4 regions of the Acidovorax sp. BL-A-41-H1 genome follow, and region 4 is predicted to be linked to each of the others. Evidence: riboswitches for the same ligand, from Rfam matches in the RefSeq annotation. Region 4 holds a riboswitch; each other region holds the start of a gene.

Region 1 (7,290 bases), on a different contig from region 4:
CGGGGCCTTCGTAGTGGGGCGCGATCTTGACCGCCGTGTGCACGCGGCTGGTGGTGGCACCACCGATCAGCAGCGGGATCTTTCGCATGCGGAAGTGGTCGTCCTTCTGCATCTCGCCGGCCACATACTGCATTTCTTCCAGGCTGGGGGTGATGAGGCCACTGAGGCCCACGATGTCCGCTCCCTCGACCTTGGCGCGCGCCAAAATTTCGTGGCAGGGCACCATCACGCCCATGTTCACCACCTCGAAGTTATTGCACTGCAAGACCACGGTGACGATGTTCTTGCCGATGTCGTGCACGTCACCCTTGACGGTGGCGATCACGATCTTGCCCTTGCTGCGCACGTCGCGGCCCGCGGCTTCGTCCTGGCGCTTTTCTTCTTCGATGTACGGAATCAGGTGGGCCACGGCCTGCTTCATCACGCGGGCGCTTTTCACCACCTGGGGCAAAAACATCTTGCCCGCGCCGAACAGGTCGCCCACCACGTTCATGCCGTCCATCAGGGGGCCCTCGATGACGTGCAACGGGCGGCCGCCCTTGGCCAGGATCTCGCGGTAGGCCTCTTCGGTGTCTTCGGTGATGAAGTCGGTGATGCCGTGCACCAGCGCGTGGCTCAGGCGCTCGCCCACGGTCTTGGGGTGCTCGGGCGTGCCGCGCCATTCGAGGCGCTTGCTCTCGTCCTTGGCGCCGCTCTTGGCGGTTTCGGCGATCTCGACCAGGCGCTCGCCGGCATCGGGACGGCGGTTGAGCACCACGTCTTCCACACGCTCGCGCAGCACGGGCTCCAGGTCGTCGTACACGCCCACCATGCCCGCGTTGACGATGCCCATGTCCATGCCGGCTGAAATAGCGTGGAACAGGAACACGGTGTGGATGGCCTCGCGCACCGGGTCGTTGCCGCGGAAGGAAAACGACACGTTGGACACCCCGCCCGACACCTTGGCGCCCGGCAGGTTTTGCTTGATCCAGCGCGTGGCTTCGATGAAGTCAACCGCGTAGTTGTTGTGCTCTTCGATGCCGGTGGCCACGGCAAAGATGTTGGGGTCGAAGATGATGTCTTCGGCCGGGAAGCCCACCTCGTCCACCAGGATGCGGTAGGCGCGCTCGCAGATCTCGATCTTGCGTTCGTAGGTATCGGCCTGGCCCTTTTCGTCAAACGCCATCACCACGGCGGCGGCGCCGTAGCGGCGCAGCAGCTTGGCCTGGTGCTTGAAGGGCTCCACGCCCTCTTTCATGCTGATCGAATTGACGATGCCCTTGCCCTGGATGCAGCGCAGCCCGGCCTCGATCACCTCCCACTTGGAGCTGTCGACCATGATGGGCACGCGGGCGATGTCTGGCTCGGAGGCGATGAGCTGCAGGAAACGCACCATGGCGGCCTTGCTGTCGAGCATGGCCTCGTCCATGTTGATGTCGATGATCTGCGCGCCGTTTTCCACCTGCTGGCGCGCCACGGCCAGGGCCTCTTCGTACTGGCCATTCAGGATCATGCGCGCGAACGCCTTGGACCCGGTGACATTGGTACGCTCACCGATGTTGACGAAAAGCGTGCCCTCGCCAATGGACACCGGCTCCAGGCCGGACAGCTTCATGGGGGGCAAAGAAATAGCAGACATGGGGCTCACCTGTGCGAAAACACGGAAAAACAGGTGAGCGTCGTTGCAAAAGATGGCCTGCGACAGTGCCGACTGCCCAAGCCTGACGACAACCGTCCACCGATGGGGGTGGGACCTGGCCTGCCGCTGCAACGCTCCTTGGGCGAAGCGGCGATTTTAGGCGGAAGCGGCACCCCACCACATGCCAGAGGTCAGCCACGCCTGTGTTTTGCTCTTCTGGCGCGCATGCACATGCTGTGTGGCAGCCCGGCCTGGCACGCAAGCCGCCACCTCACCCCCTACCGATCAGTGCGAAATCATCCAGGGCCGCTTGCTCGGAAACGCCTTTGCTCCATTGGGGGCCGTGACCGTCGCCTTGCGGCTGGCCGACGACGAGCAGCACCCGCAACCCGCCGGGTGCTTGAGGCGCGCGTAATCGCCCGAGCGCTGCGGCTCGTGCCGCGCACGCTCGTTGGTCGCAATGGCGCTGCGCGTGGTGGCGCTCATCAGCGCCAGGCGCGGCGCCGTGGCAAACACGCGTGGAGACGCCGCGCCGCAGTCGGGGCACGCAGCAGGCTCGTTGCGGTCGGCCAGCAGGCGAAAGGCGTCGAAGCCGCCGCACTGGGCACAAGCGTAGTCGTAGGTGGGCATGGCGGCTCCTTGCTCGGCAATGGCGTTATGCGGTCAGACCAGATCAGGCGAGAGCGGCATCGCCACTGAGCCGTCGAGGTGCTTGATCGGCCCTGCCGCGCTGGGGTTGATATCGAAGTCAAAAATCTGCGTGGGCAGCCACAGCGTGGCGCAGGCATTCGGTACATCGACCACGCCGCTGATGTGGCCCTGCACCGGGGCGGTGCCCAGGATGGAGTAAGCCTGCGCGCCGGAGTAGCCGAACTTCTTGAGGTACTCGATGGCGTTCAGGCAGGCCTGGCGGTAGGCCACGTTGACGTCCAGGTAGTACTGCTTGCCGGTCTCGTCCACGCTGATGCCTTCAAAGATCAGGTAGTCGTTGTACGTGGGGGTGATGGGGCTGGGCTTGAAGATCGGGTTCTTGATGCCGTACTTGGCCATGCCGCCCTTGATGAGGGTGACCTTCATGTGCACCCAGCCCGCCATCTCGATGGCACCGCAGAAGGTGATTTCACCGTCGCCCTGACTGAAGTGCAGGTCACCCACGCTCAGGCCCGCGCCCTCCACATACACCGGGAAGAACACCTTGGAGCCGCGCGACAGGTCCTTGATGTCGCAGTTGCCACCATGCTCGCGCGGGGGCACGGTGCGCGCACCCTCCGCGGCTGCCTTGGCCTTGGCCTCACCCGTCAGGCGGCCCATGTGGGCCGTACCGGCAGAGGGCGGATTGGCGAGGCCTGCCGTGGGCGCCGTGTCGATCAGCGCCTGTTCGCGCGCATTCCACTGCTCCAGCATCTTGCGGTCGGGCAGGCAGCCGATCAGCCCGGGGTGGATGAGCCCGGCGTACTTCACGCCCGGTACGTGGCGCGAGCTGGTGAACATGCCGTGAAAATCCCAGATCGACTTTTGCGCCTGCGGGAAGTGTTCGGTCAGAAAGCCGCCGCCGTTCTTCTTGCTGAAGAAGCCGTTGAAGCCCCACTGGCTGTCCTGCTTGGCGCCAATGTCCAGCAGGTCCACCACCAGCAGGTCACCCGGCTCGGCCCCCTTCACGCCCACGGGGCCGCTCAGGTAGTGCACCGTGGTCAGGTCGATGTCGCGCACGTCGTCGGCGCTGTCGTTGTTTTGGATGAAGCCGCCCGTCCAGTCAAACGTCTCCAGCACAAACTCGTCGCCCGGGTTGACCCAGCAGGCCATGGGGATGTCGGGGTGCCAGCGGTTGTGGATGTTCTCGTTCTCGGTGGGCGACTTGCTCAGATCGACCTTGATCAGGGTTTCAGCCATGGCGTGCTCCTTGGAAGGGGTGGGTGGAAAAATGAAAACGCGAGATAAAAGCTCCAGGGCCTGCAAGGCAGGCTGCCTGTAAAACGGTCACGGCCAACGCCAGTGCCCCCGCGCAAGGGCCGCCCCGCCGCGCTGGGGGCGTCCCCCTCCCGCAGCGCGCTGCGATGCGAGAGAGGGGGAAGGCGCCGAAGGCGACTCAGGGGGTGTTTCATGTCACACCGAGAGGTACGCCTTGATGCGCTGCTGGTCGGTGTCCGCGCGGGCGGTTTCGTGCACCAGGCGGCCGCCCTCGATGACGAACAGCCGGTCGGCCACATCCATGGCAAACGACAGCACCTGCTCGCTCACCACGATGGTGATCTTGCGCATCTTGCGGATCTCGTTGAGCGCCTTGGCGATGTCCTTGATGATGGAAGGCTGGATGCCTTCAGTGGGCTCATCGAGCAGCAGCACCTTGGGGTCGGTGACCAGCGCGCGGGCAATGGCCAGCTGCTGCTGCTGCCCGCCTGAGAGGTTGCCGCCCTTGCGCCGGCGCATGTCCCACAGCACGGGGAACAGCGCGTAAATCTCATCCGGAATCTGCCGTGTCTTCGAGTTTTCCAGGCCTGTCTCGATGTTTTCCTCGACCGTGAGCGTCGGGAAGATCATGCGGCCCTGCGGCACGTAGGCGATGCCCTTGGCCACACGGCGAAAGCCCTCGTCTTTCGTCACGTCCTGCCCGGCCACGGTGATCTGGCCGCTCTTGGCGGGCATCACGCCCATCAGGCTTTTGAACAGCGTGGTCTTGCCCATGCCATTGCGGCCCATGATGGCCACGGTTTCGTTGGCCCGGCCTTGGAATGAGATGCCGTGCAGCGCCTCGCTCTGACCGTAGGCGACAAACAGATCTTTGACTTCCAGCATGCGGTGCTCCTGTGGGGGTTCGATGGGGTATGGAAGTCAATGGCCCAGGTACACGTCGATGACCTTGGGGTCGGCCTGCACCTTGTCCATGGGGCCTTCGGCGAGGATCTTTCCCTGGTGCATGACGGTGACCTTGTGGGCGATCCGCTTGACGAATTCCATGTCGTGCTCGATCACGATCACCGCGCGGTTCTTGCAGATGCGCTGCAGCAGCTCGGCCGTCAGCTCTCGTTCGCGGGCGCTCATGCCGGCAATGGGCTCGTCCAGCATCAGCAGCTCGGGCTCCTGCATCAGCAGCATGCCGATCTCCAGCCACTGCTTTTGCCCATGGCTGAGCAGGCCTGCTTCGGTGTCGAGCTTGTCACCCAGGCCGATGTCCTCGGCCACCACCTGCACGCGGGCCTTGACCTCGTTGGTGCACCTGAAGGCCAGCGCCCCCAGCACCGAACGGCCCGCGGGGTACGACACCTCCAGGTTCTGAAAAACCGACAGGTTCTCGTAGATGGACGGTGTCTGGAACTTGCGGCCAATGCCCAGCCGCACGCGCTGGTGCTCGGCCATGCGGGTGAGTTCCTCGTTCTTGAACTTGATGCTGCCGCCGGTGGCGCGCGTCTTTCCGCAGATCAGGTCGAGCAGCGTGGTCTTGCCCGCACCATTGGGGCCGATGATCACGCGCAGCTCGTTCTTGTCGATGTACAGCGTCAGGTTGTCGATGGCCTTGAAGCCGTCAAACGACACCGTGAGGTCTTCCACGGCGAGGGCGAAGTCGGTATTGCTCATGGGTGTTCCCGGGTCATTGCGCGTCAGGCGCCCTGGCGGCTCACGCCGTCGCGCAGGGCAGCGGTTGCGGGCGGTGCGCTGACAGGTGCTGCAGAGGTGGCAGCTGCGGCAGGCGTTACGTCGACCGCTGGCCGAGGCTGCACCGAGGCCTGGCGCAGCGCCTCGCGGCGGCCCTTCCACCAGGGCACGACATGGCTCTCCCAAAGGCCCGCCAGCCCCATGGGAAAGGCCATGGTCACGCCGATGAAGAGGCCCGCCATCAGGAACAGCCAGGCCTCGGGGAAGCTCTCCGAGAAAAACGTCTTGCCCGCATTCACCAGCAGCGTGCCGTACACCGCGCCCACCAGGCTCATGCGCCCGCCCACGGCGGCGTAGATCACCATCTCGATGGAGGGCACGATGCCCACGAAGCTGGGCGACATGAAGCCCACCTGCAGCGAGAACAGCGCCCCGCCAATGCCCGACAGCGCAGCCGCCAGGCAGAAGGTGAAGATCTTGAAATCGGCCACGTCGTAGCCCGAAAACCGCACGCGGTCTTCCTTGTCGCGCATGGCCAGCAGCAGCGTGCCCACCTTGCCCGTCTGGATCCAGCGGCACAGCAGGATGGAGCCGATGAGCAGCGCCACGCACACGTAGTACAGGATGTACTTGGCGCTGTCGGTGCGGGTGTCCCAGCCCCACAGGGTCTTCAGGTCGGTCATTCCGTTGACGCCGCCGGTGTAGCCCTGCTGGCCGATGATGAGCACCGTGAGGATGAGCGCCACCGCCTGCGTGATGATCGCAAAGTACACGCCGCCCACGCGGCGCTTGAACATGGCGTAGCTGATGATCCAGGCCAGCAGCGTGGGCACCACGATGACGGCAGCCAGCGAGAACGGCAGGCTCTTGAACGGCACCCACAGGCTGGGCAGCTCGGTGATCTGGTTCCAGTCCATGAAGTCGGGGATGCCCGGGGTGGACTGGATCTTGGTGCTTTCGGGGTCCGACGCTTCGAGCTTGAGGAACATCGCCATGGCGTAGCCGCCCAGGCCGAAGAACACGCCCTGCCCCAGGCTGAGCACGCCGCCGTAGCCCCACACCATCACCAGCCCGATGGCCACGAAGGCATAGGTGAGGTACTTCCCCACCAGATTCAGGCGAAAGATGTCGAGCGCCAGTGGCAGCACCACCGCCAGCAGCACGGTGAGCAGCACCAGGCTGGCAAGCTGGTAGCGCAGGATCCAGGCTTTGAGGGCGTTCATGCAGAGACTCCGTTGAGCGCGTTGGAAATGGTCGGGTGTGCGGATGTCATCGGCGGACCTTTGATGCAAAGAGTCCTTGTGGACGCACCATCAGGATCAGTACGATCAGCGACAGCGTGATCACCTTGGCCATGGACCCCGCCAGGAAAAACTCGGTGATCGACTGCGTCTGCGCAATGCCGAAGGCCGAGACCACAGTGCCCAGCAGGCTGGCGGCACCGCCGAAGGTGACCACCAGGAAGGCGTCGACGATGTACAGCGAGCCGCTGGTGGGCCCGGTGGAGCCGATGGTGGTGAACGCAGCGCCCGCCACACCCGCAATGCCGCAGCCGATGGCGAAGGTGAGCCGGTCGGTCTTCTTCGTGTCGATGCCGATGGCGTTAGCCATGACGCGGTTGCTGACCGTGGCCCGCACGCGCAGCCCCCAGCGGCTCTTGTGCAGCGCCAGCAGCACGCCGCAGGTGACCACCGCCGTGAGCCCCAGCACGAACATGCCGTTGATGGGGATGTCCAGCCCCTCTGCGGGTGCCCACGAGCCCATCAGCCAGTCGGGCAGCGTGGGGCTGACTTCCTTGGGGCCGATGAAGGTGCGAAACGACTGCTGCAGCGCCAGGCTGATGCCCCAGGTGGCCAGCAGCGTGTCGAGCGGGCGCTTGTACAGGTGGCGGATCAGGCCCCACTCCACCAGCCAGCCCGCGGCAAAGGCAATGCCGAAGGCCGCGACGATGGCCAGCGGAAAGTAGTACGGCAGCATCTGCGGGGCCAAGTCGGCCGCCAACGTGGAGCCCAGGTAGATGGTGTAGGCGCCAATGGTCATGAACTCGCCATGCGCCATGTTGATCACGCCCATCTGCCCGA
Region 2 (7,290 bases), on a different contig from region 4:
GCGTAGTTCACCTTGAGCACGGCCGTGTGTTTGCGGTCCTGGTCATTGATCGCGTGCCGGGCCGCGCCCAGGTCCAGCAGCACCGGCGGGCCGTTGTCCTGCAAAAAGATGTTGTCAGGCGATATATCGCGGTGCAGCGTGTTCCCGTCGTGCAGCACCCGCAGAGCGTCCAGCACCGACCACAGCAGCTTGCGCAGCCAGGCTTCGGGCGGGGGCGTGCGCATCTGCGCCCGTGCCTGCTTGAAGGTCATGCCACTGTAGAGCGGCATCACCATATAGGCTGTGTTGTTGGCCTCCCAAAACCGGAACACCTTGACCAGCGACGGGTGGTCAAACTGGGCCAGCAGGCGCGCTTCGCCCACAAACGAGGCAAGGCCGGCTTGGAAAGTCTGCTGGTCGGACGAGGACCGCACCCACAGCGACTGCCCTTCGGAGCGCCCGGCCAGGGCCGAGGGCATGTATTCCTTGATGGCCACCGCCCGGTGCAAGGAGTGGTCGAACGCCTTGTAGACCATGCCAAACCCCCCCACCCCGAGGAGCGCCAGGATCTCGAATTCGGCCAGCCGGGAGCCGGGGGGCAGCGCATCGACATGGCTGACTCCAGTGGCAGGGGCTTGGCGGAGGCTTTCGGTCATGGTCAAAGGACGTGGCGTGCTTGCGGTGTCGAAGGCGGTTCAAGAGCGCAACGGAGCGCCAGCACCGCCGCAGGCGCGATCATGCGGCATGGCAGGGGGCGATTTCGAAACAAATGGCTAACAAATGCCGACCTGTCTGCCAAAAACATCACGCTCGTGGCCAACCGGCGGTTCGGATTGTGCCGTGGCCTGGAAAGATACACCCAAGCAGCCCCCAGGGCACCCCGCCTGGGCGGGTGGCACCACAAAAAAGGCGCACCAAGGGGCGCACTCGTTACCATTGGGCCATGTTCAGTTATCGCCACGCCTTCCACGCGGGCAACCATGCCGATGTGCTCAAGCACACGGTTTTGATTGCCGCCTTGCAACACCTCACCGAGAAAGACGCGGCCCTGACCGTGCTGGACACCCACGCAGGCGCAGGCCTGTACCGGCTGGACGGGGACTACGCCAGCACCAGCGGCGAAGCCGCCGACGGCATCGCCCGCCTGTTTGCCCCCACCACCCCCGCCCTCGCCCCGGCCCTGCAGGCCTATGTGGACATGGTGAACGCCTTCAACCAGGGCAACACCCTGCGGGTCTACCCCGGCTCGCCCTTCATCACCCAGCGCCTGCTGCGCAGCCACGACAAGCTCAAGCTGTTCGAGCTGCACCCCACCGACCTGCGCTCCCTGGCGGGCAATGTCGCCCAGCTGGAGGCAGGCCGCCAGGTGGCCGTGCTGCACGAAGACGGGTTTGAAGGCATCAAGAAATTCTTGCCCCCACCGGCCCGCCGCGCGCTTGTACTGTGCGATCCTAGCTATGAAATCAAGAGCGACTATGCCAAGGTGCTCGACATGGCGGCCGATTCGCTCAAGCGTTTTGCCACGGGCACCTATGCGTTCTGGTACCCGATCATCCCGCGCCCCGAGGCCCATGATCTGCCCCGGCGCCTCAAGACCCTGGCCACCAAGGCGGGCAAAAGCTGGCTGCACGCCACGCTGACCGTCAAGTCCAGCAAGATCACCGAAACGGTCACCGGCGACACCAAGCGCCCCGGCCTGCCCGCCAGCGGCATGTTCCTGATCAACCCGCCCTACACGCTCAAGGCGGCCCTGAAGGCCGCGCTGCCGCAGATGACCGAGCTGCTGGCGCAGGACAAACACGCCACGCACACGCTCGAATCCGGCGGCTGAGGCGCCCCACCCTGCGGTGCTGCGCCGCCCGGCGCCAGCCATGGGCCGTGAACACGCGGGCCAGAATGCCCTCCTCAAGGCGCCGCCGGGCAGTCCTTTTCATCCTCGTCCAGCGCAAACAGCTCCACCGGCTTGAGCCCCAGGCCGATCATGCCCAGGGCCTCGGCTGCGCCACGGCTGAGGTCGATCACCCGGTTGCGGACATGGGGGCCCCGGTCGTTGATGCGCACCACCACCGTGCGCCCCGTGGCCTGGCTGCGCACGCAGACCCGCGAGCCAAACGGCAGCGTGGGATGCGCCGCCGTGAGCGCACGCATGTCAAAACGCTCCCCGCTGGCTGTGCGCCGCCGGTGGAACTGCGCGCCGTACCACGAGGCCAGACCCACCTCGTCGGCCGTAACCAGCCCGAGGGACGAGGCATCTGCCCCCGGGAGCGGGAGCGGCGGTGGCGGCGGGGGGTCGATCAGCATCGCCTCGCCCGGCACCGTCAGGAGGTGGGGGGCCAGCGCATCGGCCTCGGCCGACAGCCCCTGGGCCAGCGCGGGGGCCATCACCAGGGCCCACAACAACCCCACACACGCCGCATGCCCGGCAAGCCCCTGCAGGGACCCACAGCGGGCGGGCAGCGGCAGGCCACCCCAACCCATCAGATCCCCAGGCGGCGACAGATCTCCAGCGTCGCGGCGCTTTGGTTCATGGTGTAGAAGTGCAAGGCGGGCACGCCCGCGCTGCGCAGCTGGTCGCACAGGTCGGTCACCACATCCAGGCCAAAGGCCTTGATGCTGGCCGTGTCATCGCCAAACCCCTGCAGGCGCAGGCGGATCCAGCGCGGGATCTCGGCGCCACACGCGTCGGAAAAGCGCATGAGCTGTGTGGAGCTGCCAATCGGCATGATGCCCGGCACCACAGGCACGTCCGCGCCCAGGCGCTGCGTGTCTTCGACAAAACGGAAGTACGCGTCGCTGTTGTAGAAATACTGGGTGATGGCCGAATCCGCCCCGGCCTGCACCTTGGCCACATAGGCCTTGAGGTCGGCCTCGGGCGAGCGCGCCTGGGGGTGCACCTCGGGGTAGGCCGCCACCTCGATGTGGAAGTCGCGCCCTGTCTCGGCGCGGATGAAGGCCACCAGGTCGCTCGCGTACTGGAACTCGCCACCCGCACCATAGCCGCTGGGCAGGTCGCCGCGAAGCGCCACCAGGCGCTTGACGCCCATGGCCTTGAGCGTGGCGAGCTGCTCGCGCACCGATTGGCGCGTGGCGCCGATGCAGGAGAAGTGCGACGCGGCGCCCACGCCTTCGGCCAGGATTTCGCGCACGGTGCCAAAGGTGCCTTCTTGCGTGGAGCCCCCGGCGCCGTAGGTCACCGAGCAGAAATCCGGGTGCAGCGCATACAGCTGCTGGCGGGCCACGCGCAGCTTGTCGGCGCCTTCGGGCGTCTTGGGCGGGAAGAACTCAAAACTCACAGGGAAACCGGTGCCCTGTGCATTGGCAGCATTCATGCAGCCCTCCTAGCATGGATAAAAAATTCACGGTTGCCGTCGCCGCCCTGGATGGGGCTGTCCAGCCACGCCAGCACGGCCAGGCCCACGGTGGCGCAGCAATCGCGGATGCGTTGTTCGACCACGGCGTACAGAGCCTCGTCGCGCACGATACCGCCCTTGCCCACCTGGCCGGGCTGCAGCTCGAACTGCGGCTTGACCAGCATGACCAGGTCGCCCTGTGGCGCCAGCAGCGGCACCAGCGCGGGCAGCACCAGTGTGAGCGAGATGAACGACAGGTCGCCCGTCACCAGGCCAAATTCGGGCGTGATATCGACATCTTCCCGGTCGGCGCGGCGGCGGCGCTCCACCGGCAGCGTGCCCTGTGCGCGCGCCTTGGCCAGCTCGGCGCGTTCGGCCTTGAAGGCTTCGATGTCCTTTTCCTTGGCATCGTCGCTGTCGTCATAGTCCTCGTCCACCTGGCCGCCGTTGCGCATCCAGCTGTAGGGGGCCTCGGGCTGGGTCTCGTTGTCCTCTTCCAGCTCGATGACTTCCGAGAGCGCCAGATCGCAGGCCTGCTGCAGCGCTTCGGCCGTCAGCGAGCGGGCGTTCACGCCCTCGACACACACCACCCGCGGGTCGTTCCTCAGCCGCTCGTGCAGCTGGTCATGGCCCACATCCACGCCGATCACCTGCGCGGCACCGCGCTGCAGCAGGCAATCGGTGAAGCCGCCGGTGCTCTGCCCCACGTCCAGGCAGCGCAGCCCCTGGACCTTCAGACCCAGGGCATCGAGCGCGCCTTCGAGCTTGAGCCCGCCGCGCGAGATGTACTTGGCCTCGGCACCGTCGAGCAACTGCACCTCGGCAATGGCCGGGATGTCGTCGCCATTCTTGGCCACCTTCTGCCAGGGCGCGAGCGGCGACAGGCGCCATTCGACACCCGACGCAATCAGGCGCTGGGCCTGCGAGCGTGTGGCGGCATGCCCTCGCTCCACCAAAAACACATCTGCGCGCATGGCGCCCATCCTTTTATGATTAAAAACAGCCTCTAGCGCAATACCATCAAGCGCCATAAGCTATCATTTATATAGCACCAACGAGCAGCGACACACTACCGCAGAGGCTGCGATAACAGAAGCGTCAGAACCAAACCGAAAGGGGCTGCGCCCCTTTGGTCCGCCCATCAATACCGGTACGTATCGGGCTTGTAAGGGCCTTGCTTGGGCACGCCGATGTAGGCGGCCTGGTCGTCGCTCAGCTCGGTCAACATGGCGCCCACCTTCTTCAGGTGCAGGCGCGCCACCTTCTCGTCCAGGTGCTTGGGCAACACGTAGACCTTGCCGTTTTCGTAGTAGTCGCTGTGGGTGAACAGCTCGATCTGGGCGATGGTCTGGTTGGCGAACGAGTTGGACATCACGAAGCTGGGGTGGCCCGTGCCGCAGCCCAGGTTCACCAGACGGCCCTTGGCAAGCAGGATGATGCGCTTGCCATCCGGGAAGATCACATGGTCCACCTGGGGCTTGATTTCCTCCCACTGGCAGTGTTCTTCGAGCTTGGCGACCTGGATCTCGTTGTCGAAGTGGCCGATGTTGCAGACGATGGACTGGTCCTTCATCGCAGCCATGTGCTCATAGGTGATCACGTCGCGGTTGCCGGTGGTGGTCACGAAGATGTCGGCCTTGTCGGCCGCCCATTCCATGGTCACAACCTTGAAGCCTTCCATCGCGGCCTGCAGCGCGTTGATGGGGTCGATCTCGGTCACCCACACCTGGGCGCTCAGGGCGCGCAAGGCCTGGGCACTGCCCTTGCCCACGTCGCCGTAGCCGGCCACCACGGCCACCTTGCCGGCGATCATCACGTCGGTAGCGCGCTTGATGCCGTCCACCAGCGACTCACGGCAGCCGTACAGGTTGTCGAACTTGGACTTGGTCACCGAGTCGTTCACGTTGATCGCGCGGAACATCAGCGAGCCCTTGGCCGACATTTCCTTGAGGCGGTGCACGCCGGTGGTGGTCTCTTCAGTCACGCCGATGATCTCGGCGCTCTTGCGGCTGTACCAGGTGCTGTCTTCGGCCAGCTTGGCCTTGATGGCGGCGAACAGGATGCGCTCTTCTTCGCTGCCGGGGTTGGCCAGCACGGACGCATCCTTCTCGGCCTTCTTGCCCAGGTGCATCAGCAGCGTGGCATCGCCGCCGTCGTCCAGGATCAGGTTGGGGCCTTCGCCTGCGGTGCCCTTGGGGCCAAAGTCAAAAATGCGGTGGGTGTAGTCCCAGTATTCGGCCAGGGTCTCGCCCTTGACGGCAAACACGGGCGTGCCGGTGGCAGCGATAGCGGCGGCGGCATGGTCCTGCGTGGAGAAGATGTTGCACGAGGCCCAGCGCACATCGGCGCCCAGAGCTTGCAGCGTTTCGATCAGCACGGCGGTCTGGATCGTCATGTGCAGGCTGCCGGTGATGCGGGCGCCCTTGAGCGACTGCTTGGCCGCGAACTCCTCGCGGATGGCCATCAGGCCGGGCATCTCCGTTTCGGCGATGCGGATCTCTTTGCGGCCCCAATCGGCCAGGCCGATGTCGGCAATGATGCAGTCGGTGTTGACCGGGGCGTTGACGCGTGCGTTCATGGTGGTGTGCTCCAAAGCATGTTTGAAAAACCACTGGTCGGGGGAGTGACAAGGCTCACCACACGAGAAGTGGATGAGCGTCGTTGCTGGGTGACTCCGAGCCTCACGCCCCGCCTGTGCTGGGGGCGCTGCAACGCTCCTCGGATCGGCGGATTATAAAAGCAAGTGCCCGGCGGGGAAACATCCCCGGCTGCGGGTGGGGCCGCCCCGCTCTCACTCGCCCTTGCTCTTTCACGCCGGCAACATGCCAACCACCCATGTCACCTGTGCGGCTGCCGGGGTTGGCGGAGCCCCTGACACTGATGCTCTTTCAAAAGCGCCATCAAGGAGCACAGCATGGACCCCAAGGACAAGGTCGTCATCGTCACCGGCGGCGCCAGCGGCATCGGCCGCAGCATCGCGCGGCGTTTTGCACAGGAGGGCGCACGCGCCGTCGTCGTGGCCGACCTGCACCTGGAACCCGCCCAGGCCGTGGCCGACGAGATCGGGGGCCTGGCCGTGCGCTGCGATGTCTCCAAAGAGGCCGACATCCAGGCCCTGGTGGCCACCACGCGCGAACGCTATGGCCGCGTGGACGCCTACATCTCCAACGCGGGCATCCTGGGCCGCCCGGGCGGCATCGAACTCGAAGACCCGCTGTGGGACGCAATGTGGAACATCCACGGCATGGCCCATGTGTGGGCAGCGCGCGCCGTGGTGCCCGAGATGGTGGAGCGCGGCGAGGGCTTCTTCCTCGTCACAGCCTCGGCCGCCGGGCTGCTGACCATCGTCGAGTCGGCCCCCTATGCTGTGACCAAACACGCGGCCGTGGCCTTTGCCGAGTGGCTGCGCATCGCCTACGGCCGCAAGGGCGTGGGCGTGGCCTGCCTGTGCCCGCAATCGGTGCAGACGGCCATGGTCACGGGCGACGGCGGATCGGCCTCGCACGACGGCATCCTCCCCCCTGAGCAGGTGGCGGGCGACGTGCTGGCCGCCATGCTGGACGGGCGCTTTCTGGTACTGCCCCACCCCGAGGTGGCGCAGTACTTCCGCAACAAGGGGCAGGATTACGAGCGCTGGATCGGCGGCATGCAGAAGATGTACGCCCGCCACACGCAGGCCCCCACTGGCTGAGACCCGCCCCGGGGAATCCAGAATGCCCGCCCGGTAAAATCCCGCGATTCGGCGCACCGCGCCTGTCGCGCCCACTGCCGCAGCCCTTGCCGCAGCGGGCCCTAGCCCTCTTGGAATCCCCCTGTGTCCCACGCCCCCGAAACCCGGCGCCGCCGCACCTTTGCCATCATTTCCCACCCCGACGCCGGTAAAACGACGCTGACGGAAAAGCTGCTGCTGTTCTCGGGCGCGATCCAGATCGCCGGTGCCGTCAAGGGCCGCAAGGCCAGC
Region 3 (7,290 bases), on a different contig from region 4:
ACCATGGCAATCACTGCAACTGCGCAGCCCAGGGAGTTTTCCAGTGCCGAGGCAGCGGTGGCTGCACTGTATCCAGGCCAAAAATTTTTGGAGTGGGCATCCACCACGGGTGACTGGAATGGTGATGGCATTCAGGACCGTGCGCTCGTCCTCAACGAAGTCGATGGGCGTTCCGATGGACCGATGGAGATACGGCTTGTAGTTCTGACGGGCACAAAGACTGGCCGCTACCTTCCCCTGTCTGCCTCTTCAAGCTATTGCGCGGCGCAGAAGTTCTACAACGTCGAAGCCAAGGGCACCTCGCTGTTTGTCACTGCCGTGGACAAAGCCGAAGGCGACGTGCTGGCCTCCACCACCTTGCAGTTCCGCTTCAACCAACGCCGTGGCGACTTTGAACTGATCGGCAAGGAAAACGTATGGGAGGTTGAAGGAAAGGAGTACGGCCGCAGCAGCGTCAACTACCCGGCTGGGAAACTGATCACCTACGAGCGCGTCAAGGGCCGCACCAAGTCCAGCAAGGAAAAGCGCTTTGCAGTCCCTTCCCTGGCTGTACTCAACGGGTTCAACTGCAACACCCATGACGACGGCGTGTCGCCTTGAGCAGGGGCTGACCACCCGGAACCGGCAACGCAGGTGCCTCCACGCATGCAACGGCAACCGTTGCAGCGTGCACGCCAGCATCACTCCGTGACCGCATCAGCCTCATCGAACCATCACACTGCCAACGCAGACTCAGGCGTTGCTGCAGGCGGCAGCGACTCCACCACCCGCGCCAGCAATGCCCCGCTGTACCGCGCCGGCAGCGGAATCCACACGCGCACCGGGCTGCCCTGGGCCACCTGCACAGGCTGGCCTTCCACGTTGCGCATCTGTTCCAGCCGCACGGTGATGTTGCCGCTGGGGTGCACCACTTCGATCAGGTCGCCCACGGCAAAGTGGTTCTTGGTTTCGACCTGCACCCAGTCGCCGGCCAGCCCCGCATCGGCAATGCCTTCAGCGCCCAGCACCTCGCCCACGTACTGGCTGCGCTGCGTGGCCGAGTGGCCGTTGATGTAGTTCTGGTAGTCGTTGCTGGGGCGACGCTCCAGCAGGCCGCCGGTGTAGCCGCGGTTCGATAAGCCTTCGAGCTCGATCAGCAGCTCGGGGTTGAAGGGCCGCCCGGCCACGGCGTCGTCAATGGCGCGGCGGTAGACCTGGGCGGTGCGGGCCACGTAATACAGGCTCTTGGTGCGGCCTTCGATCTTGAGCGAGTCCACGCCGATCTGCGCCAGGCGGGCCACATGCTCCACCGCGCGCAGGTCCTTGCTGTTCATGATGTAGGTGCCGTGCTCGTCTTCCATGATGGGCATCATCTGCCCGGGGCGGCCCGCCTCTTCGATCAGGTAGACCTTGTCGGCCTTGGGGTGGCGTTCGCCGTTGCCGGTGGTCGATGCGAAAGATTGTTCGGCCTTTTGCTGCGCGGCCTCGAAGTTGAAGTCGCCTTCCATTTTTTGCGCAATGGCTTCACCCGTGGTGGGGTCGATGTCGGCGTCGTGCGTGGCGTAGTTCCAGCGGCAGGCGTTAGTGCAGGTGCCCTGGTTGGGGTCGCGGTGGTTGAAGTAGCCGCTGAGCAGGCACCGGCCCGAGTACGCGATGCACAGCGCTCCGTGCACAAACACTTCCAGCTCCATGTCGGGGCATTCCTGGCGGATCTTTTCGATTTCATCCAGGCTGAGTTCACGCGACAGGATCACGCGCTCCACGCCCATCTTCTGCCAGAACTTCACAGCCGCCCAGTTGGTAGTGTTGGCCTGCACCGAGAGGTGCACCACCTGCTCGGGCCACTTTTCCTTGACCATCATGATCAGGCCCGCGTCGGCCATGATCAATGCGTCCGGTTTGCAGTCGATCACGGGCTCGATGTCGCGCAGGTAGGTGCGGATCTTGTCGTTGTGCGCAATCAGGTTGCTGGTCACAAAGAACTTTTTGCCGCGTGCGTGGGCCTCGCTGATGCCCTGGCGGATCTGCTCGAGCTTGAACTCGTTGTTGCGCGCGCGCAGGCTGTAGCGCGGCTGGCCTGCGTACACGGCGTCGGCGCCAAAGTCGTAGGCCGCGCGCATCTTGTCGAGCGAGCCGGCGGGCAAAAGCAGTTCGGGGGCTTTGAGCGTGGTCATGGGGTGGCCCAATCTAAAAATCGTCAGGAGTCAGGTTCAGCGGGGGATCAGGGGCAGGCCGCCGAGCATGCCCACGGCCTGTGCAGGCAGTTCTTCGGCATCAAACGCCTTGTCGCCATCCGCATCAGCCATGCCGTTGGGCACCAGGCCCTTGAAGTCGAACTGGCGCGGGTCCATGAAGTGCGAGGGCACCAGGTTGCGCAGCGCCACGGCCATGTTCTCGATGCGGCCGGGGTACAGCTGCTGCCAGTCGCGCAGCATCTGGCCGATCTGCTTGCGCTGCAGGTTCTCCTGGCTGCCGCACAGCGTGCAGGGGATGATGGGGAACTGGCGGTGTTCGGCCCAACGCGTGAGGTCGTCTTCAGCCACGTAGGCCAGCGGGCGGATGATGAGGTGGTCGCCCCGGTCGCTTTGCACCTTGGGTGGCATGCCCTTGAGCTTGCCGCCGAAGAACATGTTGAGGAAGAACGTCTGCAGCATGTCGTCGCGGTGGTGGCCCAGGGCGATCTTGGTGCAGCCCAGCTCATCGGCCACGCGGTACAAAATGCCCCGGCGCAAACGGCTGCACAGGCTGCACATCGTCTTTCCCTCGGGGATGTGCTCCTTGACGACGCTGTAGGTGTCCTGCGTTTCGATGTGGAAGGGCACGCCCACCTGCGTCAAATACTCGGGCAGTACATGGGCCGGAAAGCCGGGCTGCTTCTGGTCGAGGTTGACGGCAATCAGCTCGAACCTGTGGCCGTTGCGCTGCTGCAGCATGCGCAGCACGTCGAGCATGGCGTAGCTGTCTTTGCCGCCTGAGACGCACACCATGACCTTGTCGCCGTCTTCGATCAAACCGAAGTCGGTGATGGCCTGGGCCACCTGGCGCACCAGGCGCTTTTCGAGCTTGAGCGCGGCGTGGGCCGCGGCTTTCGCTTCGACTGCGGCTGCGTCGTCGCCTTCCAGGGCGGATGGGGCGGGCGGGGTAGCGGTATCAAGCATGGGTGGGCGGAGCGGAAGGCAGAAACACGGGGGCGCGTTGACTGGGGGTTGCAAGGGTGCCGCACCGGGCGCTGCCTTGCAATGGGGGGGCCGCATGGCGCCAGTGCGGCATTCACTACGTTTTTTACAGCTTCCAGTGCTTATGGGACAAGCGCCAGCAGCCGATTTGACCCAAATTCAGGCTTCTGCAGCGTAGAACATCTTGCGCGTGGGCACGTTTTCCACCGCCTGGGCAATCGCCCCGATGTGGTCAGGCGTGGTGCCGCAGCAGCCGCCCAGAATGTTCACCAGCCCCTCGGCCGCAAACTCGTGCACCAAGCGGCTGGTGATCTCGGGCGTTTCGTCGAAGCCGGTGTCGCTCATGGGGTTGGGCAGGCCGGCGTTGGGGTAGCAGCTGATGAAGGTGTCCTCGGCCACGCGGTTCAGCTCCTGGATGTAGGGGCGCATCAGCGTGGCGCCCAGAGCGCAGTTCAGGCCGATGGCCAGCGGGCGCGAGTGGCGCACGCTGTGCCAGAAAGCGGTCACGGTCTGGCCGCTCAGGATGCGGCCCGAGGCGTCGGTCACGGTGCCGCTGATGATGAGCGGCAGGCGCTGGCCGCTGTTCTCAAAGAACTCGTCGATGGCAAACAGCGCGGCCTTGGCGTTCAGCGTGTCGAAGATGGTTTCCACCAGCAGCACGTCGGAGCCGCCTTCCACCAGCGCCTCGACCTGCTCGTAGTACGCGGCACGCAGCTGCTCGAAGTCCACATTGCGCGCGCCGGGGTCGTTCACGTCGGGGCTGATGCTGGCCGTCTTGGGGGTGGGGCCCAGGGCGCCGGCCACGAAGCGGGGCTTGTCGGGCGTGCTGTACTTGTCGCAGGCGGCGCGGGCCAGCTGGGCGGACTTGAGATTCATCTCGCGCGCCAGGTCGGCCATCTTGTAGTCCTCCTGCGCGATGGTGGTCGCGCCGAAGGTGTTGGTCTCGATCAGGTCGGCGCCCGCGGCAAGATACCGCTCGTGGATGTCGCGGATCACGTCGGGCCGGGTGATGCTGAGCAACTCGTTGTTGCCCTTCACGTCGCGCGGAAAGTCCTTGAAGCGGTCACCTGCGCCGTCGGGGTCGGTGTAGCCCTCGCCGCGGTACTGCGCCTCGCCCAGCTTGAAGCGCTGGATCATGGTGCCCATGGCGCCGTCAAGGATGACGATGCGCTGGGTGAGGATGTCGGGGAGTTGCTGGGCGCGGGTGTAGATGACGGAATGCATGGTGCGGCTCACTGTGCGGGTGGGTACAAGTGAGCGCAGTTGGTGTCCCCAAGCCTGACCGGCTGCACCGTGTGGCACAACCCGGCTGCAGCGCCCCTTGGGTCGCAAGATTTTAATGCAAAGGCGCCCGGAGCCTGCCGCTGCAGGCGTGGCGCAGCCCACGGGGCGTGGGCCCCTTCATCGCATGAGCCGGCGGTGGGCCGGCCCGGAACCGGCGGGCGCACAATAAGCGCCTTTCGCCAGCGGGCCCGTGCACGGCATTTTTGCCCAAAATGCCTTGTAGCGCTTGATTCATAAGCCCCTGTTGCTATCAAATTCAGAGTATCTTTTGTCTTTGCGCTCTTCCCTTGCCCCTTCGCCCGCCCACGCCGTCCTGCAGGATGTGTTCGGCTATGAGCAGTTTCGCGGCCCGCAGCAGGCCATCGTCGAGCATGTGATTGCCGGCGGCGACGCGCTGGTGCTGATGCCCACGGGCGGCGGCAAGAGCCTGTGCTACCAGGTGCCGGCCATCGTGCGCCAGCAGCAGGGGCGTGGGGTGACCATCGTGGTGTCGCCACTGATTGCGCTGATGCACGACCAGGTGGGCGCGCTGCACGAGGCGGGCGTGAGCGCGGCGTTTCTCAATTCCACCCTGAGCTATGACGAAACGCAGGACGTGGAACTGCGCCTGCAGACCGGCGACATCACCCTGCTGTACGCCGCGCCCGAGCGGCTGAACACGCCGCGCTTTCTGGGGCTGCTGGACAGCCTGTACCAGGGCGGGCACCTGTCGCTGTTTGCGATCGACGAAGCGCATTGCGTGAGCCAGTGGGGCCACGACTTCCGCCCCGAGTACCGGGCGCTGTCGGTGCTGCACGAGCGCTATGCGGGCGTGCCTCGCATTGCGCTCACGGCTACGGCAGATGACCTCACGCGCGCCGACATCATCGAGCGGCTGCAGCTGGAAGACGCGCGCCTGTTCATCAGCAGCTTCGACCGCCCCAACATCCGCTACACGATTGTCGAAAAGAAGGATGCCACTACGCAGCTGCTGCGCTTCATCGAGCGCGAGCATGCGGGCGAGGCGGGTGTGGTGTATTGCCAGTCACGCAAACGCGTGGAGGAGCTGGCCGCCACGCTGAGCGATGCCGGTATCACCGCCTTGCCCTACCACGCTGGACTCGATACCAAAGTGCGCCAGCACAACCAGGACCGCTTCCTGCGCGAGGAAGGCATTGTGATGGTGGCCACCATCGCCTTCGGCATGGGTATCGACAAACCCGACGTGCGCTTTGTGGCGCATGTGGACATGCCCAAGAACATCGAAGGCTATTACCAAGAGACGGGCCGCGCGGGCCGCGACGGCCTGAACGCCGATGCCTGGATGGCCTATGGCCTTCAGGATGTGGTCAACCAGCGCCGCATGATCGACGAGAGCCCGGCGGGCGAGGAGTTCAAGGCCGCGCTGCGCGGCAAGCTCGACGCCCTGCTGGCCCTGGCCGAGGCCACCGACTGCCGCCGCGTGCGGCTGCTGGCGTACTTTGGCGAGGCATCCACCCCGTGCGGCAACTGCGACAACTGCATCAACCCGCCGGCCGTATGGGACGCCACGGACCCTGCGCGCAAGCTGCTGTCCACCATCTACCGCGTGCACCAGGCCAGCGGCATCGGCTTTGGCACAGGGCACATCATGGACATCCTGCGCGGCAAGAAGACCGAGAAGGTCGCGCAGTTCGGGCACGACAAGATTTCCACCTTCGGCATTGGCGCCGACCTGACCGAGCCGCAGTTGCGCGGCGTGCTGCGCCAGCTGATCGCCACCGGCGCGGTGGGCCTGCAAAAGGTGACGCTGGACAGCGGCATGAGTTTTGACACCCTGTGCCTCACCGACGGCTCGCGCGCCGTGCTCAAGGGCGAGGTGCCGGTGCAGCTGCGCGAGTCGGTCTCGTCAGCCCCCGCCAAACGCACCACCAAGGGCAGCGCCCCGCCTGCCGCCGCGGCCAACCTGGGGCCCGATGCGCAGGTGCGCTTCATCAACCTCAAGGCCTGGCGCGCCGAGGTGGCCCGCGAGCACAACCTGCCTGCGTACGTGATCTTTCACGATGCCACACTGGCGGCGATTGCCGAGCGCAACCCGGCGTCGCTGGAGGATCTGCAGGGCATCAGCGGCATGGGGGCGAAGAAGCTGGAGGCGTATGGGGTGGAGGTGCTGCGGGTGGTGTCGAACGGCTAGAGGAATCGGTTGATGATCCTCAAGGTGGCGATATTCTTTTTGTTCTGCGCGGACAACCTGGCTACATTGGATTGCTTGTGAATTTTTCATGCAAAAGGAATCCGATGTTTTTCAAGAAGCTGGCCGCATCCGCACTTTTTCTGTCTGCCATGGCCGCCCACGCGTTCTCACCCCAATCGGGCACCTGGGTAGTCAACTCCGAACTGGATGGCAAACCCGGCCGGGGGCTCGCGATCGATGTGCAAAACGACACTTTCGTGATGCAGATGTACGGCTACGAAAGCAACGGGCAACCCACTTTTTACCTCGCGACGGGAAAAGTGGTGAACGGTCAGGTCAGCGCTGCACTGAACCGCTACACCGGCGGGCGCTATCTCGGAAGCGGCCCTCTCTCCGGCTCTGCCGCAGGAAGCGCGGGAGTCGCATCGTTCAGGTTTACCAGCGGGATCACCGGGTATGTGACCCTGCCGGGAGAACCTGAGAAGGCTATTTCACGCTTCAATTTTGGCTACCCGTTTGCAGCACAGAGTCTCGTTGGCCTCTGGAGCATGCTGTCGCTGGGCTCTGAAGGTCTCTCTGCAGACGCCGTGCAACTGTCGACAAACATTGGACCGACTTCGACAGGCAATGGCCTCGTTGTCAATTCCGACAGTACGTTCGGTTGCGAACACCAGACCAGCGGCAGCCTGGCCGGCTCTG
Region 4 (7,290 bases):
ACGGCATACAGCGCCTGGTCCTTCACGATGCCACCCTTGCCCACCTGGCCGGGCTGCAGCTCGAACTGCGGCTTGACCAGCATCAGCAGTTGGCCGCCCGCAGCCAACAGCGGCACCAGCGCGGGCAGCACCAGCGTGAGCGAAATGAACGACAGGTCGCCCGTGACGACGTCGAAACTGGGGGTGATGTCCACATCCGCCCGGTCGGCGCGGCGGCGGCGCTCCACCGGCAGGGCGCCCTTGGCGCGCGCCTCGGCACGCCGCGCACGCTCGGCCTTGAAGGCTTCGATGTCGTGCTCCTTGGCATCGGCGCTGTCGTCGTAGGCTTCGTCCACCAAGCCGCCGTTGCGCATCCAGCTGTAGGGCGCCTCGGGCTGGGTGTCGTTGTCTTCGTCCAGCTCGACCACTTCCGACAGCGCCAGCTCGCAGCCCTCCTGCAGCGCCTGCGCAGTCATCGAGCGGGCGTTCAGGCCTTCGACGCAGACCACGCGGGCATCGTCACGCAGGCGCTCATGCAGTTGCGCATGGCCTACGTCCACGCCGATCACCTGCGTCGCACCGTGCTGCAGCAGGCAGTCGGTAAAGCCGCCGGTGCTCTGGCCCACGTCCAGGCAACGCTTGCCCGCGACATCGATGCCTACCGCACGCAGCGCGCCTTCGAGCTTGAGACCGCCGCGCGAGATGTACTTGGCCTCTGCATCGTCGAGCAGGCGCACCTCGGCTACGGTCGGGATGTCGTCGCCGTTCTTGCCCACTTTCTGCCAAGGCGCCAGCGGTGACAGCCGCCACTCGACCCCCGCAGCGATCAGGCGCTGCGCCTGCGACCGCGTGGCCGCATGGCCGAAATCCACCAGAAATACGTCTGCGCGCATGCGCCCGTCCTTTTTTGAATGAAACTAGCCTGTAGCGCTTGCTTTAATTGTCTCTACAGCTATTACTTTAGTAGCAAATACATTGCCTGGCCGGTGCGGGGCGCTCAGGCCGCGAATGTCCGCAAACCCGCCGGTCACCGCGCTGTGCACCGGCTGTTCAGCGACCCTGCGACGCCGGAGGCGCACTGGAACAGGCCAGCCGCGCTGGCGCGGCCTGCGGCATTTTGCAGCCAGTCCCCGCGCTCCACGGGGGTGACGTTGCAGATCCTCTACGGAAGCGCAGAGGCCAGCCGTTGCAACGCCTGCGGGACTGCACGGCAGCGCCACTGCAGGGCCGGACAAGCCTGCAGCGTACAGCGCAGACTTGCCCACAACCCGCCGCTTAGTAGCGGTAGGTGTTGGCCTTGTAGGGGCCTTGCTTGGGCACGCCGATGTAGGCGGCCTGTTCGTCCGACAGCTCGGTCAGCATGGCGCCGACCTTCTTGAGGTGCAGGCGTGCGACCTTTTCGTCGAGGTGCTTGGGCAGCACGTAGACCTTGCCCACTTCGTACTCGTTTTGCTTGGTGAACAGCTCGATCTGCGCAATGGTCTGGTTGGCAAAGCTGGACGACATGACGAAGCTGGGGTGGCCGGTGGCGCAGCCCAGGTTGACCAGGCGGCCCTTGGCCAGCAGCGTGATCTTCTTGCCATCGGGGAAGATGACGTGATCGACCTGGGGCTTGATCTCGTCCCACTGCAGCTTTTCGAGCGAGGCGACATCGATTTCATTGTCGAAGTGGCCGATGTTGCAGACGATGGCTTCGTCCTTCATCGCGGCCATGTGCTCATAGCGGATGACGTTCTTGTTGCCCGTGGCCGACACGAAGATGTCGCACTTGTCGGCAGCGTATTCCATGGTCACGACCTTGTAGCCTTCCATTGCGGCCTGCAGGGCGTTGATGGGGTCGATCTCGGTGACCCAGACCTGGGCGCTCAGGGCGCGCAGGGCCTGGGCCGAACCCTTGCCCACGTCGCCGTAGCCCGCCACGCAGGCGACCTTGCCGGCAATCATCACGTCGGTGGCGCGCTTGATCGAATCGACCAGCGATTCGCGGCAACCGTACAGGTTGTCGAACTTGCTCTTGGTCACCGAGTCGTTCACGTTGATGGCGCGGAACATCAGGCTGCCCTTGGCGGCCATTTCATTGAGGCGCAGCACGCCGGTGGTGGTTTCTTCGGTCACGCCGACGATCTGGGCGCTCTTGCGGCTGTACCAGGTGGGGTCCAGCGCCAGCTTGGCCTTGATGGCGTTGAACAGGCAGGTTTCTTCTTCGCTCGTGGGGTTGGCGATCAGCGAAGCGTCCTTTTCAGCGCGCTTGCCCAGGTGCATGAGCAGCGTGGCGTCGCCGCCGTCGTCCAGGATCATGTTCGGGCCTTCGCCTTCCGCACCGGCCGCGCCGAAGTCAAAGATGCGGTGCGTGTAGTCCCAGTAGTCGGCCAGGGTTTCGCCCTTGATGGCGAACACTGGCGTGCCGGCGGCTGCGATGGCAGCAGCAGCATGGTCTTGCGTGGAGAAGATGTTGCACGAGGCCCAGCGCACGTTGGCGCCCAGTGCCTGCAGGGTTTCGATCAGCACGGCCGTCTGGATGGTCATGTGCAGCGAACCGGTGATGCGCGCGCCCTTCAGGGGCTGCGCCTTGGCAAATTCCTCGCGGATGGCCATCAGGCCAGGCATCTCGGTTTCGGCGATCTTGATTTCTTTGCGGCCCCATTCGGCCAGGCCGATGTCGGCAATGATGCAGTCGGTGTTGACGGGGGCGTTGACGCGGGCGTTCATGATGGTTTGCTCCAAAGCAAGTTTGAAAAACCACTGGTCGCGCAAGTGAATGAAACAGCTCACCACACGAGAAGTGGATGAGCGTCGTTGCTAGATGACTCCGAGCCTCACGCCCCGCTGTTGTTGCTGGGGGCGCTGCAACGCTCCTCGGATTTGCGGATTTTATGACATCCGGCCGGACAGCGCACTGCCCCGCGCCAATGCAAGCCCCGCGCCGACCCGGTAGCCACCCCGTTTCCTACAGCGCTCATCCGTGCCGCTGGGTGTAATTCAAAGCGTGAGTTCGCCGCTGCCCCACCGGGCGGCGGTTCCCATCCAGATCTACCGAGAAAGGCTCCCCCATGAAAAAGCTCATCCTTATCAGCTTCGTTGCTGCCAGCGTTGCAGGCCTGGCTGCCTGTGATGTGAAGAAGACCCAGGAGGGCAATGTCACGGTACCCAAGTACGAAGTGGAAAAGACCCAGTCCGGCGATGTGACCTTGCCCAAGTACGACGTGAAGACCCCAGACGTGAACGTAACCACCGAGAAGAAGGAAATCGAGGTGCCGAAAGTCGAGGTCACGCCCGCCAAGTAAGCGCGCTCACGGTGCAGACGGCAAAGAACGGCTACCCATGGCCCCGGCGCACGCGGGCGCCACCCTGCACCGCAGTGCACGGGGATAATCGCCGGGTCTTTGCCACTTACTGCGCCACGCGCCACAGCGTGGCCCCTGCCCGAATGTCTGCTCCGTTCCTCGACGAAACCCGGCGCCGCCGCACGTTTGCCATCATCTCCCACCCCGACGCCGGTAAAACCACGCTGACGGAAAAGCTGCTGCTGTTCTCGGGCGCGATCCAGATCGCGGGCGCCGTCAAGGGCCGCAAGGCCAGCCGCCACGCCACGTCCGACTGGATGGAGATCGAAAAGCAGCGCGGCATCTCGGTGGCTTCGTCCGTCATGCAGATGCTGTACCGCGAGCACGTCATCAACCTGCTCGACACCCCCGGTCACAAGGACTTCTCGGAAGACACTTACCGCGTGCTCACCGCCGTGGACTCGGCCCTGATGGTGATTGACGCAGCCAACGGCGTGGAAGCGCAAACCCGCCGCCTGATCGAGGTCTGCCGCCAGCGCGATACGCCCATCATCACCTTCGTCAACAAGATGGACCGCGAAGTCCGCGACCCGCTGGACATCATGGACGAGGTGGAGCGCGAGCTGGGCATGCCCTGCTGCCCCATGACCTGGCCCGTGGGCCAGGGCAAGGCCTTCGGCGGCATCATCAACCTGCGCACCAAGACCATGACCGTGTTCGAGTCGGGCAGTGAGCGCCGCCCCCAGGATTTCGAAGCCATACCCCTGACGGACGTGGACACTCTGCGCGCCCGCTTTGGCGCGGAATTCGACACCGCCATGGACAGCATGGAACTGGCCGTGGGCGCGTCGCCCGCGTGGGACCATGAGGCCTTCCTGGCGGGCAAGCTCACCCCCGTGTTCTTCGGTTCCGGCGTGAACAACTTCGGGGTGATGGAAGTGCTGGACGCCCTGGTCGACATGGCCCCGCCGCCCGGCCCGCGTGTGAGCACGCTCGAAGTCAACAAGCAGCCCGTGGTCAAGACCATCCAGCCTGCAGACGAAGGCTTCTCGGGCGTGGTGTTCAAGGTGCAGGCCAACATGGACGCGAACCACCGTGACCGCATTGCCTTTGTGCGCGTGGCCTCGGGCAAGTACATGCCCGGCATGAAACTCAAGGTGCAGCGCACCGCCAAGGAGCTGCGCCCCACCTCGGTAGTCACGTTCATGTCGCAACGCCGCGAGGCGGTCGAGGAAGCCTACGCGGGCGACATCATCGGCTTTACCACCCACGGTGGCGTGCAGCTGGGCGACACCATTACCGACGGCGCCAACCTGCAGTTCACCGGCCTGCCCTTCTTCGCACCCGAGATGTTCATGACCGTGGTGCTCAAGAACCCGCTGCGCACCAAGCAGCTCCAGCAGGGCCTGGCCCAGCTGGGCGAGGAAGGCGCCATCCAGGTCTTCAAGCCCGACGCTGGCGGCAACATGCTGCTGGGCGCCGTGGGCCAGTTGCAGTTTGAAGTGGTGCAGCACCGCCTGAAGGCCGAGTACGACGCCGACATCCGCCTGGAGGGTTGCCAGTACACCGGTGCCCGCTGGATCACGGCCGACACGCCCGCCGACCTGCGCGCGTTTACCGACGCCTACCCGCTGCGCCTGGCGCACGACGCGGCCGACACCCTGGCCTACCTGTGCACATCGCCCTACGACGTGCGGCTGGCGCAGGAACGCTTTCCGAAGATCCACTTCCACCCTCTGCGCGAGCATGCGGGACTCTCCCTGGGCAATGCCAACTAGGCCGATGAACGGGAGCAACGCGGCACCGGGCGCGCAGGCGCCCTTCCCGTGGCGACCGTTCGCCTCGCTGGCCGGAGTACTGGCGCTTGTGTATGGCACATGGTTGCTGGCGTTCTGGCCTGGCGTGCTGGGAGAAGACAGCCTGGCGGTCCTGCTGGAGATCGAGCATCCCGCCGACCGGCATTCCGGCAAGCCAGCGCTGTGGTACTGGTTTGTACGGCTTTGCTACGAGAGCACCCGCAGGGTCGAGGTACCCATCGCCATCCTGATGGGACTCGCCGTGCTCGTGTTCGCACGGATCCTGGCCTGGTACTGGCAACAGGGTCTGCGCAAGAGCTGCGTGGCGCTTCTGATCCTGGTCTGCGCCACACCGCACATGGTGTACTTCGCAGGCACCCTGTACCCGGACGGCTACTACGCCATCGCTGTCGCCGGACTGCTGTTCGAGTTATGGCTGGCAGTGAGGGCCGGCCGGATGAGTACCGCAGGCCTGCTGGTCATTGCGGTCACGTTGCCCTTTGCCGCTTTTGCCAGGCCCAACGGCATCATCTTCCTGGTCCCGGTCGCGGTTGCACTGCTATGGGTCGACCAGCGCAGCCGCGTCTGGATTTCCGTCATCCTGGTGACATCCATCGGCCTGAACATCGCTGCCACGCAAACGCGCCGCGACATGCCAAGCCACGGCGCACTCTTTCCGCTGGCCATCTTCGAGACCGCCAATTTCCTGCAACCCCGCCCCATGAATCTCTGGACGAGCCAGCCCCGCGTGCTACCCGAAACGGTGCAGCTGCTGCAGCAACGCGGAATCTATGACCGAGTGGTGCGTTACTACGACCCCGACTACTGGGACCCACTTGTCTTCAATCCCGAGGGCCCGCGCGTGATGGGCCTTCCCAAGGAGGACCGCCAGGCCTTGGTGGAGCAATTCCTGACATACAACCTGTGGCACAACATCCCGAAGTTTGCAGGCAGCCGACTGAACGTGCTGTTGACCTCGGCCTTTGCACAGGGCGGCCTCCCTGCGCACAGCTACGCGGTGCATGTGCTCGCGCAACTGGATTCGCAGTCCCGTTTCAGGCTGCCGGGCTGGAAGACTGCTGGGGCAAAGCTGTTCAGCCTGTACGAGCGCTCGTACGACTGGCGCTGGCTGCTGTGGACGCCCTTTGTCGGTATTGCGCTGACGCTGTGGGCGGTCGGGGCAGGCTGGCGTCGCCGAGACCGCGCGCTCTTGCTGGTAGGTGTCCCCATGGGCATCCAGTTCGGCGCCATCACCGTGTTCTCGATCGCAGGGGAATATCGCTATTTGTTGCCTTTTTTTACAGTGCCTCTGGTGCTGATTCCGGCATTTCTGGGGATAGGCTCAAACGCTGACTCGTAGCGCAAGACAGCACCTTGCTCGCTTGCAGCCCATCCATGCAGCTTCCCATCATTCTCGCGACCCTTACCTGCGTCCTCGGCATATCGCTGGGACAACTGTTGTTCAAAAAAGCGGCTCTCAGCATGCCCGCATCGCCCGGCTTGCACGACTGGGCCTTCAATGGCTGGCTGCTGGTGGCCCTGGCCCTTTATGCGGTCACCACGGTCGGCTGGGTATGGGTGTTGCGCAATGCGCCGCTGTCGCTGGCTTACCCCTTCATGGGCCTGGCATTCATCATCGTGCCGCTGCTGGCGCGCTGGTGGCTGGGTGAAGCAGTCACCGTGCAGACCCTGGCCGGCGGCGCACTGATCCTTGCCGGCGTGGCGCTTGCCGCGAGATCCGCATGATGCCGGTCAACACGCCTCAGGCGGCCCGCATTGCTGTCGCCATCCCCTGTTACCGCGTCACCCGGCACGTGCTCAAGGTCATTGCTGCAGTGCCCGAGTGCGTGACGGCAATCTACGCAGTCGACGACGCATGTCCGGATGGCAGCGGCCAGTGGATTCGCACGCATTGCAAGGATCCGCGCGTTCAGGTTCTGACCCACGCGGCCAATCAGGGCGTAGGGGGAGCCATCGTCACCGCATACCGCCGCGCCATGCTCGACAGCATGGACATCGTGGTGAAGGTGGATGGCGATGGCCAGATGGACCCCCGCCTGCTTCCGATGTTCGTCCAGCCCATCCTGAACGGCCGTGCCGACTACACCAAGGGCAACCGCTTCTACCGGCCTGAGTCGGTGTCCGGCATGCCGCCAGTGCGACTGTTCGGCAACGCCATGCTGTCATTCCTGACCAAGCTCAGTTGCGGCTACTGGTCCGTGATGGACCCG

The links. Region 4 has a riboswitch for S-adenosylhomocysteine ahead of ahcY (adenosylhomocysteinase). Riboswitches for the same ligand answer to the same signal wherever they lie in the genome.
Region 1: it holds a riboswitch for S-adenosylhomocysteine, as region 4 does, so the genes downstream of both, metH (methionine synthase) here and ahcY (adenosylhomocysteinase) in region 4, are expected to answer to the same signal.
Region 2: it holds a riboswitch for S-adenosylhomocysteine, as region 4 does, so the genes downstream of both, ahcY (adenosylhomocysteinase) here and ahcY (adenosylhomocysteinase) in region 4, are expected to answer to the same signal.
Region 3: it holds a riboswitch for S-adenosylhomocysteine, as region 4 does, so the genes downstream of both, ACTPOI_RS03090 (homocysteine S-methyltransferase family protein) here and ahcY (adenosylhomocysteinase) in region 4, are expected to answer to the same signal.

The regions. Positions count from the first base shown of each region.
Region 1 covers NZ_JBPVJQ010000003.1:455,200-462,489, reverse strand. The annotation lists gene metH (methionine synthase) at 1-1,618, opposite strand, end outside; S-adenosyl-L-homocysteine riboswitch at 1,647-1,764, opposite strand; gene ACTPOI_RS03190 (FmdB family zinc ribbon protein) at 1,904-2,248, opposite strand; gene fmdA (formamidase) at 2,282-3,508, opposite strand; gene urtE (urea ABC transporter ATP-binding subunit UrtE) at 3,722-4,411, opposite strand; gene urtD (urea ABC transporter ATP-binding protein UrtD) at 4,448-5,191, opposite strand; gene urtC (urea ABC transporter permease subunit UrtC) at 5,215-6,432, opposite strand; gene urtB (urea ABC transporter permease subunit UrtB) at 6,479-7,290, opposite strand, start outside.
Region 2 covers NZ_JBPVJQ010000008.1:90,538-97,827, forward strand. The annotation lists gene ACTPOI_RS22640 (serine/threonine protein kinase) at 1-635, opposite strand, end outside; gene ACTPOI_RS22645 (23S rRNA (adenine(2030)-N(6))-methyltransferase RlmJ) at 923-1,810, shown strand; gene ACTPOI_RS22650 (septal ring lytic transglycosylase RlpA family protein) at 1,885-2,361, opposite strand; gene metF (methylenetetrahydrofolate reductase [NAD(P)H]) at 2,457-3,308, opposite strand; gene ACTPOI_RS22660 (TlyA family RNA methyltransferase) at 3,305-4,303, opposite strand; gene ahcY (adenosylhomocysteinase) at 4,471-5,907, opposite strand; S-adenosyl-L-homocysteine riboswitch at 5,976-6,055, opposite strand; gene ACTPOI_RS22670 (SDR family oxidoreductase) at 6,244-7,020, shown strand; gene ACTPOI_RS22675 (peptide chain release factor 3) at 7,144-7,290, shown strand, end outside.
Region 3 covers NZ_JBPVJQ010000003.1:432,825-440,114, reverse strand. The annotation lists gene ACTPOI_RS03105 (hypothetical protein) at 1-600, shown strand, start outside; gene trhP (prephenate-dependent tRNA uridine(34) hydroxylase TrhP) at 714-2,153, opposite strand; gene ttcA (tRNA 2-thiocytidine(32) synthetase TtcA) at 2,190-3,137, opposite strand; gene ACTPOI_RS03090 (homocysteine S-methyltransferase family protein) at 3,315-4,379, opposite strand; S-adenosyl-L-homocysteine riboswitch at 4,404-4,484, opposite strand; gene recQ (DNA helicase RecQ) at 4,714-6,591, shown strand; gene ACTPOI_RS03080 (hypothetical protein) at 6,696-7,290, shown strand, end outside.
Region 4 covers NZ_JBPVJQ010000006.1:69,842-77,131, reverse strand. The annotation lists gene ACTPOI_RS13595 (TlyA family RNA methyltransferase) at 1-872, opposite strand, end outside; gene ahcY (adenosylhomocysteinase) at 1,255-2,688, opposite strand; S-adenosyl-L-homocysteine riboswitch at 2,761-2,843, opposite strand; gene ACTPOI_RS13585 (hypothetical protein) at 3,030-3,263, shown strand; gene ACTPOI_RS13580 (peptide chain release factor 3) at 3,407-5,041, shown strand; gene ACTPOI_RS13575 (hypothetical protein) at 5,046-6,419, shown strand; gene ACTPOI_RS13570 (hypothetical protein) at 6,455-6,805, shown strand; gene ACTPOI_RS13565 (glycosyltransferase family 2 protein) at 6,802-7,290, shown strand, end outside.